DNA from 2 places in the Micrococcus sp. 2A genome. Region 2 is predicted to be linked to the other one. Evidence: predicted binding sites of a transcription regulator. Region 2 holds the regulator's gene; the other holds the start of a gene.

Region 1 (3,408 bases), 330 kb from region 2:
GGCCATCCCCGCGTCCCGGACGGCGCCGCGGGCCCGGTAGGCGTTCTGCATGCTCATGAGCGTGGTCCGCTCGGCCCCGAAGCGCTCGAACACGGCACGGTAGATCTCGTGGCGGCGCGCGGACTCCACGTCGATGTCGATGTCCGGCAGGGTGGAGCGCGCGTCCGAGAGGAAGCGCTCCATGATCAGGCCGTTGGCCATGGGGTCCACGTTGGAGATTCGCAGCGCGTGGTTCACCAGCGACGACGCCCCGGAGCCGCGCGCGGAGACCCGCACGCCCATCCCCTCGATCAGGTCCACCACGGAGGACACCGTGAGGAAGTAACTCGCGAACCCGAGGCGCGAGATGATCCCGAGCTCGTGCTCCACCCGGTCCTGCAGGTCGCGCGCCTCCTGACTGGTGCCGAACCCGGAGCCGGTGTGCAGACGCGGGTAGCGGGCGGCCAGGCCGGCGAGGGTCCGCTCGTGCAGCACGCGGTCGGGCGGCCCGTCCACCCCGATGACGGAGGCCTCGGGCACCCGGGGCCGGCCCCAGCCGAGATCGCTCTCGGGGTCGAGGGCGCAGGCCTCGGCCAGGCGGCGGGTGGACTCCAGGAGGGGCGCGGCAGGCTCGTCCGCGGCCTCGCACACCTCACGGGCGAGCCGGTGCATGTGCTCGGTGGGCTTGAGCCAGCCCTGTCCGTTGGGCTGCAGGTCGTGCAGGGCGTCGAGGGAGCTCAGCGCCCGGGCGGCGTCGAGGACGTCCGCGGTGGCCGCGCCGTCCGGGGCGGCGTACCGCACGGCGTTGGTCAGCACGGCGGGCGTGCGGGTGTCCCGGGCGGCGCGCAGCATCTTCACGGCGTGGCCCGTGTCCAGCCGTCGGCCGGGCGCGGAGAGGTGCGTGACGACGTCGACGTGCACAGATCCGGCGGGCAGGGCCGAGCGCCACCGGCGCAGGGCGCCCACTCCCGCGGCGTAGCGGCGGCGGGCGAGGTGGCGTCCGAGGTCCGAGTCCGGCCCGAGGAGCACGAACAGTTCCGGGCTCGGCGGGTTCGCGGGGTTGGCGGCGGTGGGCACGCGCCCCCCGGCGGCCTCCGCCAGCTCGGCGACGGCGGCCCAGGGGCTGCCTCCGCCCGCTCCCCCGGTGGTACGGGCATGGGCCGCGGAGATCACCTGGCACAGGGCGCGGTAGCCGGACCCGTGGGAGCCGCCCCGGGCGAGGATGACGGCCCGGCCGGCGTCGCCGTCCTCCTCCGACCAGCGCAGGGCGAGGTCCACCCCGACCACGGGCGCGATGCCGTGCTGCAGGCACGCACCCACGTGCTTGGCCATGCCGTAGAGGCCGTCGCGATCGGTGCACGCGAGCAGGTCCATGCCCGCCGCGGCGGCGGCCGCGGCGAGGTCCTCGGGCCAGCTCACCCCGTAGTGGGCGCTGAAGGCCGAGGCCACGTGCAGATGGGGGAACGGGACGGGCGGGGGCGTGCGGTCACTCATGGGGAGCTCTCCTGGACGTGCTGGACCACCCCGCCGGGGTCTCCGACGGGGGCGGCGCGGGAAGCGCGGCGGGTGCACGAGCCGGGAAGCGTGCGGGGGTCCGAGCCAGGGGAAGGAGGCGGTCGGGGCAGCCTGTGGCCGCCGAGGCGGCCACTCACCCACAATAGAACACATGTTCGAATGACGGAAGCGGGGGGCAGGCCCCGGAGGGGCGGGCGGGACCTCACGCCGTCCTCCGCAGGTCATGAGCGACCTCGTGGACGCGAATGAGGCGCCAACGCCCGGAGTCGAGGTGGTGGGCGACGTCCAGGGTCTGCACGGGGGCGGAGCCGGCCCGGGCGAGGCGCACCTGCAGGCGCCAGATCTCATGGTCCACCAGGCCCGGCCCGCGGCCCTTCTCGGCCCGCACCTCCTCGGCCCACCAGCGGCGACGCTCGAACCAGCGCATCGGCCGCTCGGCGATGACGTAGTCCCGCCCGTTCCAATGCAGGCCCTGCGGCGCGCCGTCCGGGGCGCGCTCCACCGCCACGGACTGCGTGAAGACTCCCATGCTGCTCTCTCCCTGTGTGCGCTGCGGACGGATCCGCCGGCGGGCGCCGACGGACGGCGGGAGCGCGACCCACCCGCGACGGCGGGCAGGGGAAGAGTCGGGAAGCCTCGGCCCGCGATGGGACCGAGGACCGGAGGTCGCACTCTCGATCGTACTCGAACATGTGTTCGAATCCAATGGGAGGGACACTACGGATGGCAGCGGACACGTTAAGGGGGCCCAGGGAAAAGGCGACGTCGGCACCCGCGCGGGTGCCGACGTCGCCGTGCTCACGCCCCCGGGCGGGGCGGGGCCGCGCTCAGGCCTTCACGTACCGCGGGAAGGCGGCAGGCGCGGCCACCGGCTTGCCCTCCGGGTTCATGTCGATCCCGAGGTCACGGGCCCAGACGATGCGGGTGTCGCCGGTGTAGACGGCCTCGGTGCGCTCGTCGAGCTCGAACACGCGGGCGCCGCGGAGGGTGTGCTGATCCCACGTGCCGTCGTTGAGGCCGTAGGTGTCGAAGCCGGTGCCGGGCGCGTAGCCGAGCTCGACGCCGTAGTAGTTCCCCTTGTAGGTGTTGATGTGGTCGTGGCCGCAGTAGATGCCCTTGACCTCGCCGCGCTCCTTCACGGAGGCGTAGATGCCCGAGTTGATCAGACCGTGGTAGACGTCCTCGTGCTTCACACCCTCGATGGCGTGACGGCGCACGGCCTCCGCGTGGCGGGCCTCGTCCTTCTCGCCCTGGGAGGCGTACCACATGTAGGAGTGCTCGAACGTGGGGATGTGGAAGAACATGAGGCCGGGGACGCCCTTGCCGAAGCGCTCCGCGGTGGCCTCCGAGGCCTCCTCGTACCAGCGGATCTGCTGCGGACGGATCCAGTCGTAGTCCATGACGCCCTCGGTGGACTGCCCGGCGGCGTCCTGGGCGGTCGCGTAGCGGCCCGAGTCGAGCAGCCAGATGGCGAAGGAGGGGGCGGCGCCGCGGGACCCCCGCACAAGCAGCTGGGCGTCGGAGTGGCCCGGCTTGGACGGGTCCACGGCCGGGTTGAGGTTGTGCTTGTACTGGCGCACGAAGTCCACGATCCGGGATTCCGTCATCGAGGTGCCGTGCTCCGTGACCGAGTCCTCGTCATGGTTGCCGAAGGTGATGGCCCACTTCACGCCGCGGGACTCCATCGGCATGACGAAGTTGTTGATCCCCTGCATCACCTGCAGGTCCGTGGTGGGCGAGCCGTCGATGACGTCACCGTTGATGAGCGCGAAGTCCGGCTTCTCCCGGTCCAGGACCTTGCCCATGAACTCGAGGGTGCGACGGTCCGCGGCGTGGCCGCCCTGGGTGTCGTTGAACTGCACGATCTTGAAGCGGCGGCTCTTGCCGAACGCCAGCGGCATGGACTGGGCGCCG
Region 2 (3,408 bases):
AGGACGGCCGAACGCCGCGCCTCCCTGGGCGGCCAGGCCCGCGAGGAGCGGGAGGTGGTTCGGGCGCACGAGCGCGCGGCGAATCGCCACCACGACTCCTTCCTGGCGCACCTGAACCTCAAGCCGGTGTGGCTGGCCTTGGCCGTCCTCGCGATGGCCGCGGTGGCCCTGATGCCCGGCCTGCAGGAGCTCGGACTCTCCGTCGCGGGACAGCGGGCGCTCGCGGTCCTCGCGTTCGCCGTCATCGTGTGGGTGAGCGAGGCCGTCACCTACCCGGTCAGCGCCGTGCTCATCATCGGGCTGATCGCGTTCCTCGTCGGATTCGCCCCGGACATGGCGGACCCGGAGACCGCCCTCGGCACGTCAGGCGCCCTGGGGCTCGCGCTGGGCGGCTTCTCCAACTCCGCGGTGGCCCTCGTGGCCGGCGCCCTCGTGCTCGCCGCCGCCATGCAGGCCACGGGGCTGCACAAGCGCGTGGCGCTGCTCGTGCTGAAGTTCGCCGGCGAGAAGACGAGCAACATCCTCATCGGCACGATCGTCATCACGATCATCCTGTCCTTCTTCGTCCCGTCGGCCACGGCACGCGCCGGCGCGGTGGTGCCGATCCTCATGGGCCTCGTAGCGGCCTTCGGCATGCCGACCGACTCGAAGCTCAGCGCCCTGCTCGTCATCACCGCCGCGCAGGCCATCTCCATCTGGAACATCGGCATCATGACCTCCGCGGCCCAGAACCTCGTCGCTGTCGGCTTCATCCAGGACCAGATGGGCCGCCAGATCACGTGGCTCGAGTGGTTCGTGTGGGGCGCGCCGTGGGCCGCCGTCATGTCCGTGGTGCTCTACTTCGTGATGCGCTGGGCCATCAAGCCGGAGACGGACCGCATGGTCGGCGGTCGCGAGGTCGTCCAGCGCGACCTCGCCGCCCTCGGCCCGATGACGGGCAAGGAGATGCGCCTGACGGTGGTGGCCGTCCTCCTGGTGACCGCGTGGGCCACCCAGGGCGTCCTGCATCCCGTCGATGCGACCACCGTGACCCTGGCCGCCGTCGCCTTCCTCCTGCTCCCGCGCGTCGGCGTGTTCTCGTGGAAGACCGTGGAGAAGCTCGTCAACTGGGGCACGCTCGTGGTGTTCGCCGTGGGCATCTCGCTCGGCTCACTGCTGCTCAAGACGGGCGCCGCCGCGTGGCTCTCCGAGCGCACCTTCACCGCGCTCGGCCTCGCCGAGCTGCCGATCGTCGCGCTGATCGCCGTCATGGGCGCCTTCACGATCCTCATCCACCTGGGCTTCGCCTCGGCCACCGCGCTCTCGAGCGCCCTGATCCCGGTGTTCATCGCCTTCGCCGCGTCCATCCCGAACGCCGCGGAGGGCGGCCTCGGGTTCGTCGTGATCATGCAGTTCCTGATCTGCTTCGGCTTCCTGCTGCCGGTCTCCGCGCCGCAGAACATGCTCGCGTACGGCACGGGCGCGTTCACCCCGATGCAGTTCCTCAAGGCGGGACTGCCCATCACGGTGATCGGCTACCTCATGGTCCTGCTCTTCTCCGCCACGTACTGGCGGTGGCTCGGCCTGGTCTGACCGTCCGCGCCGCGGGCGCCGTTCAGAGCGCCCGCAGCACGGTGACCACGCGGCCCATGATGGTCGCGTGGTCACCCATGATGGGCTCGTAGGCGGTGTTCTGGGGGAGCAGCCACGTGTGGCCGTCGCGCTGGCGGAAGGTCTTCACGGTGGACTCGTCGTCGAGCAGCGCGGCCACGATGTCCCCGTTGTCCGCGGTCTCCTGCCGGCGCACCACCACCCAGTCGCCGTCGCAGATGGCGGCGTCCACCATCGAGTCGCCGGAGACGCGGAGCATGAACAGCTCGCCCTCACCCGTGAGGCGGCGCGGGATCGTCATGACCTCCTCCACCTGCTGCTCGGCGAGGATGGGGCCGCCGGCCGCGATCCGTCCCACCCACGGGATGGAGACGGCGTCGCCCTCGGCGGCGTCCGTGTGCCACGAGGGGATCTGGGGGAGCTCGGAGACCGGGGCGACGGGGGAGGCCGTCTCGGCAGTCAGCGCCGTCCCGTCCTCGGCCAGCAGCACCTCGAGCGCGCGGGGGCGGCCCGGATCGCGGCGGATGTAGCCGAAGCGCTCGAGCTGGCCGAGCTGATGCGTGACGGAGGAGAGCGAGGCGAGGCCCGCCGCGTCCCCGATCTCCCGCATGGAGGGCGGGTAGCCGCACTCAGCGATCGCGTGGCGGATGGTCTCCACGATCCGCCGCTGGCGGGACGTGAGCGAGGGGGCGGACCCGGCTGGGGTCTGGTGGTCAGGGGTGGCCATGCGGCGGTCCGTTCTCCCGAGGTCGCTTAGCGTGTCCACCCCTGCTGATGGTCTTGCCCTGAAGGCGATCCACCGCGGGTCGGAGCACGTCCGGTGCCCTCGACCCTAGTGGAGTCCGTCACCGGATCCAAAGATATGTTCGATCCACGCTGGGCGTGTCTCGAAGGTGTGTGCTAGACATGGATTCGAACAGGTTCGAACACACGTTCGAATTCCCGCTCGCAGCGGGAGGAAGGCGACCACCACCATGACCACCCTGACCGCAGCTCTCTCCCGTCCCGTCCCCGCTCGCCCCGCTCCGAGCGGGTTCCGCCTCAACAGGCGCGGCCGTCTCGTGCTCCGCGGGCTTCCGCTCATGCTGGCGGCGGCCGTGCTCACCGTCGTCGCGGCGTTCCTCGCGGGCGTCCTCACCTCCCCTGCGGCGGTCTCCTCCGAGGGCCCGGGCGCGCGTCTGGAGACCGTCACGGTCATGCCGGGGGACAGCCTGTGGTCCATCGCCGCCGAGGCTGCGCCGGAGGAGGACCCCTTCACCACCATGACGCGGATCGCCGAGCTGAACAGCCTGGAGGGCCGGGAGCTCGAGCTGGGCGAGTCCCTGTTCGTGCCCGCGGGGGACTGAGGGCCGGCCGGCGACTCACGGCGCGCTCGGCGTGCTCCCGTTCCTAGAATGGCCCGTATGACCGATCTGAGCTCCCTCCCGCTGCGCGAGGGCCTGCGCGGGCAGAGCCCCTACGGCGCCCCCCAGCTGGACGTGCCGTTCATGCTCAACACGAACGAGAACACGCACCCCGTCCCCCCGGAGGTCGCGGAGGCCGTCGTGGCACGGGTGGCGCAGGTCGCCGGGGGGCTGAACCGCTACCCGGACCGCGAGTTCACCCGGCTGCGGGAGAGCCTGGCCGGGTACCTCGGCCACGGGCTGACCGCGGCACACGTGTGGGCGGCCAACGGCTCCAACGAGGTGCTCCAGCAGATCCTCCAGGCTTTCGGCGGGCCGCGCCGCAGCGTCCTCAGCTTCCTCCCCTCCTACTCCATGTATCCGCTGCTGGCCGCGGGCACGGACACGGCATTCGTCGACGGCGGTCGCGCCGCGG

The links. The regulator LexA, encoded in region 2, represses DNA repair genes until DNA is damaged. The targets are predictions, from matches to a motif close to TCGAACANNTGTTCGA.
Region 1: AAG742_RS05535 (DUF6504 family protein) is a predicted target of LexA. The motif match lies at 2,179-2,194, and genes of this name have one in related genera.

Annotation. Positions count from the first base shown of each region.
Region 1 is NZ_CP154351.1:1,181,817-1,185,224, reverse strand. It holds gene dnaE (DNA polymerase III subunit alpha) at 1-1,473, opposite strand, end outside; gene AAG742_RS05535 (DUF6504 family protein) at 1,697-2,023, opposite strand; gene AAG742_RS05530 (metallophosphoesterase family protein) at 2,322-3,408, opposite strand, start outside.
Region 2 is NZ_CP154351.1:850,045-853,452, forward strand. It holds gene AAG742_RS03950 (DASS family sodium-coupled anion symporter) at 55-1,572, shown strand; gene lexA (transcriptional repressor LexA) at 1,595-2,317, opposite strand; gene AAG742_RS03960 (LysM peptidoglycan-binding domain-containing protein) at 2,565-2,936, shown strand; gene AAG742_RS03965 (histidinol-phosphate transaminase) at 2,994-3,408, shown strand, end outside.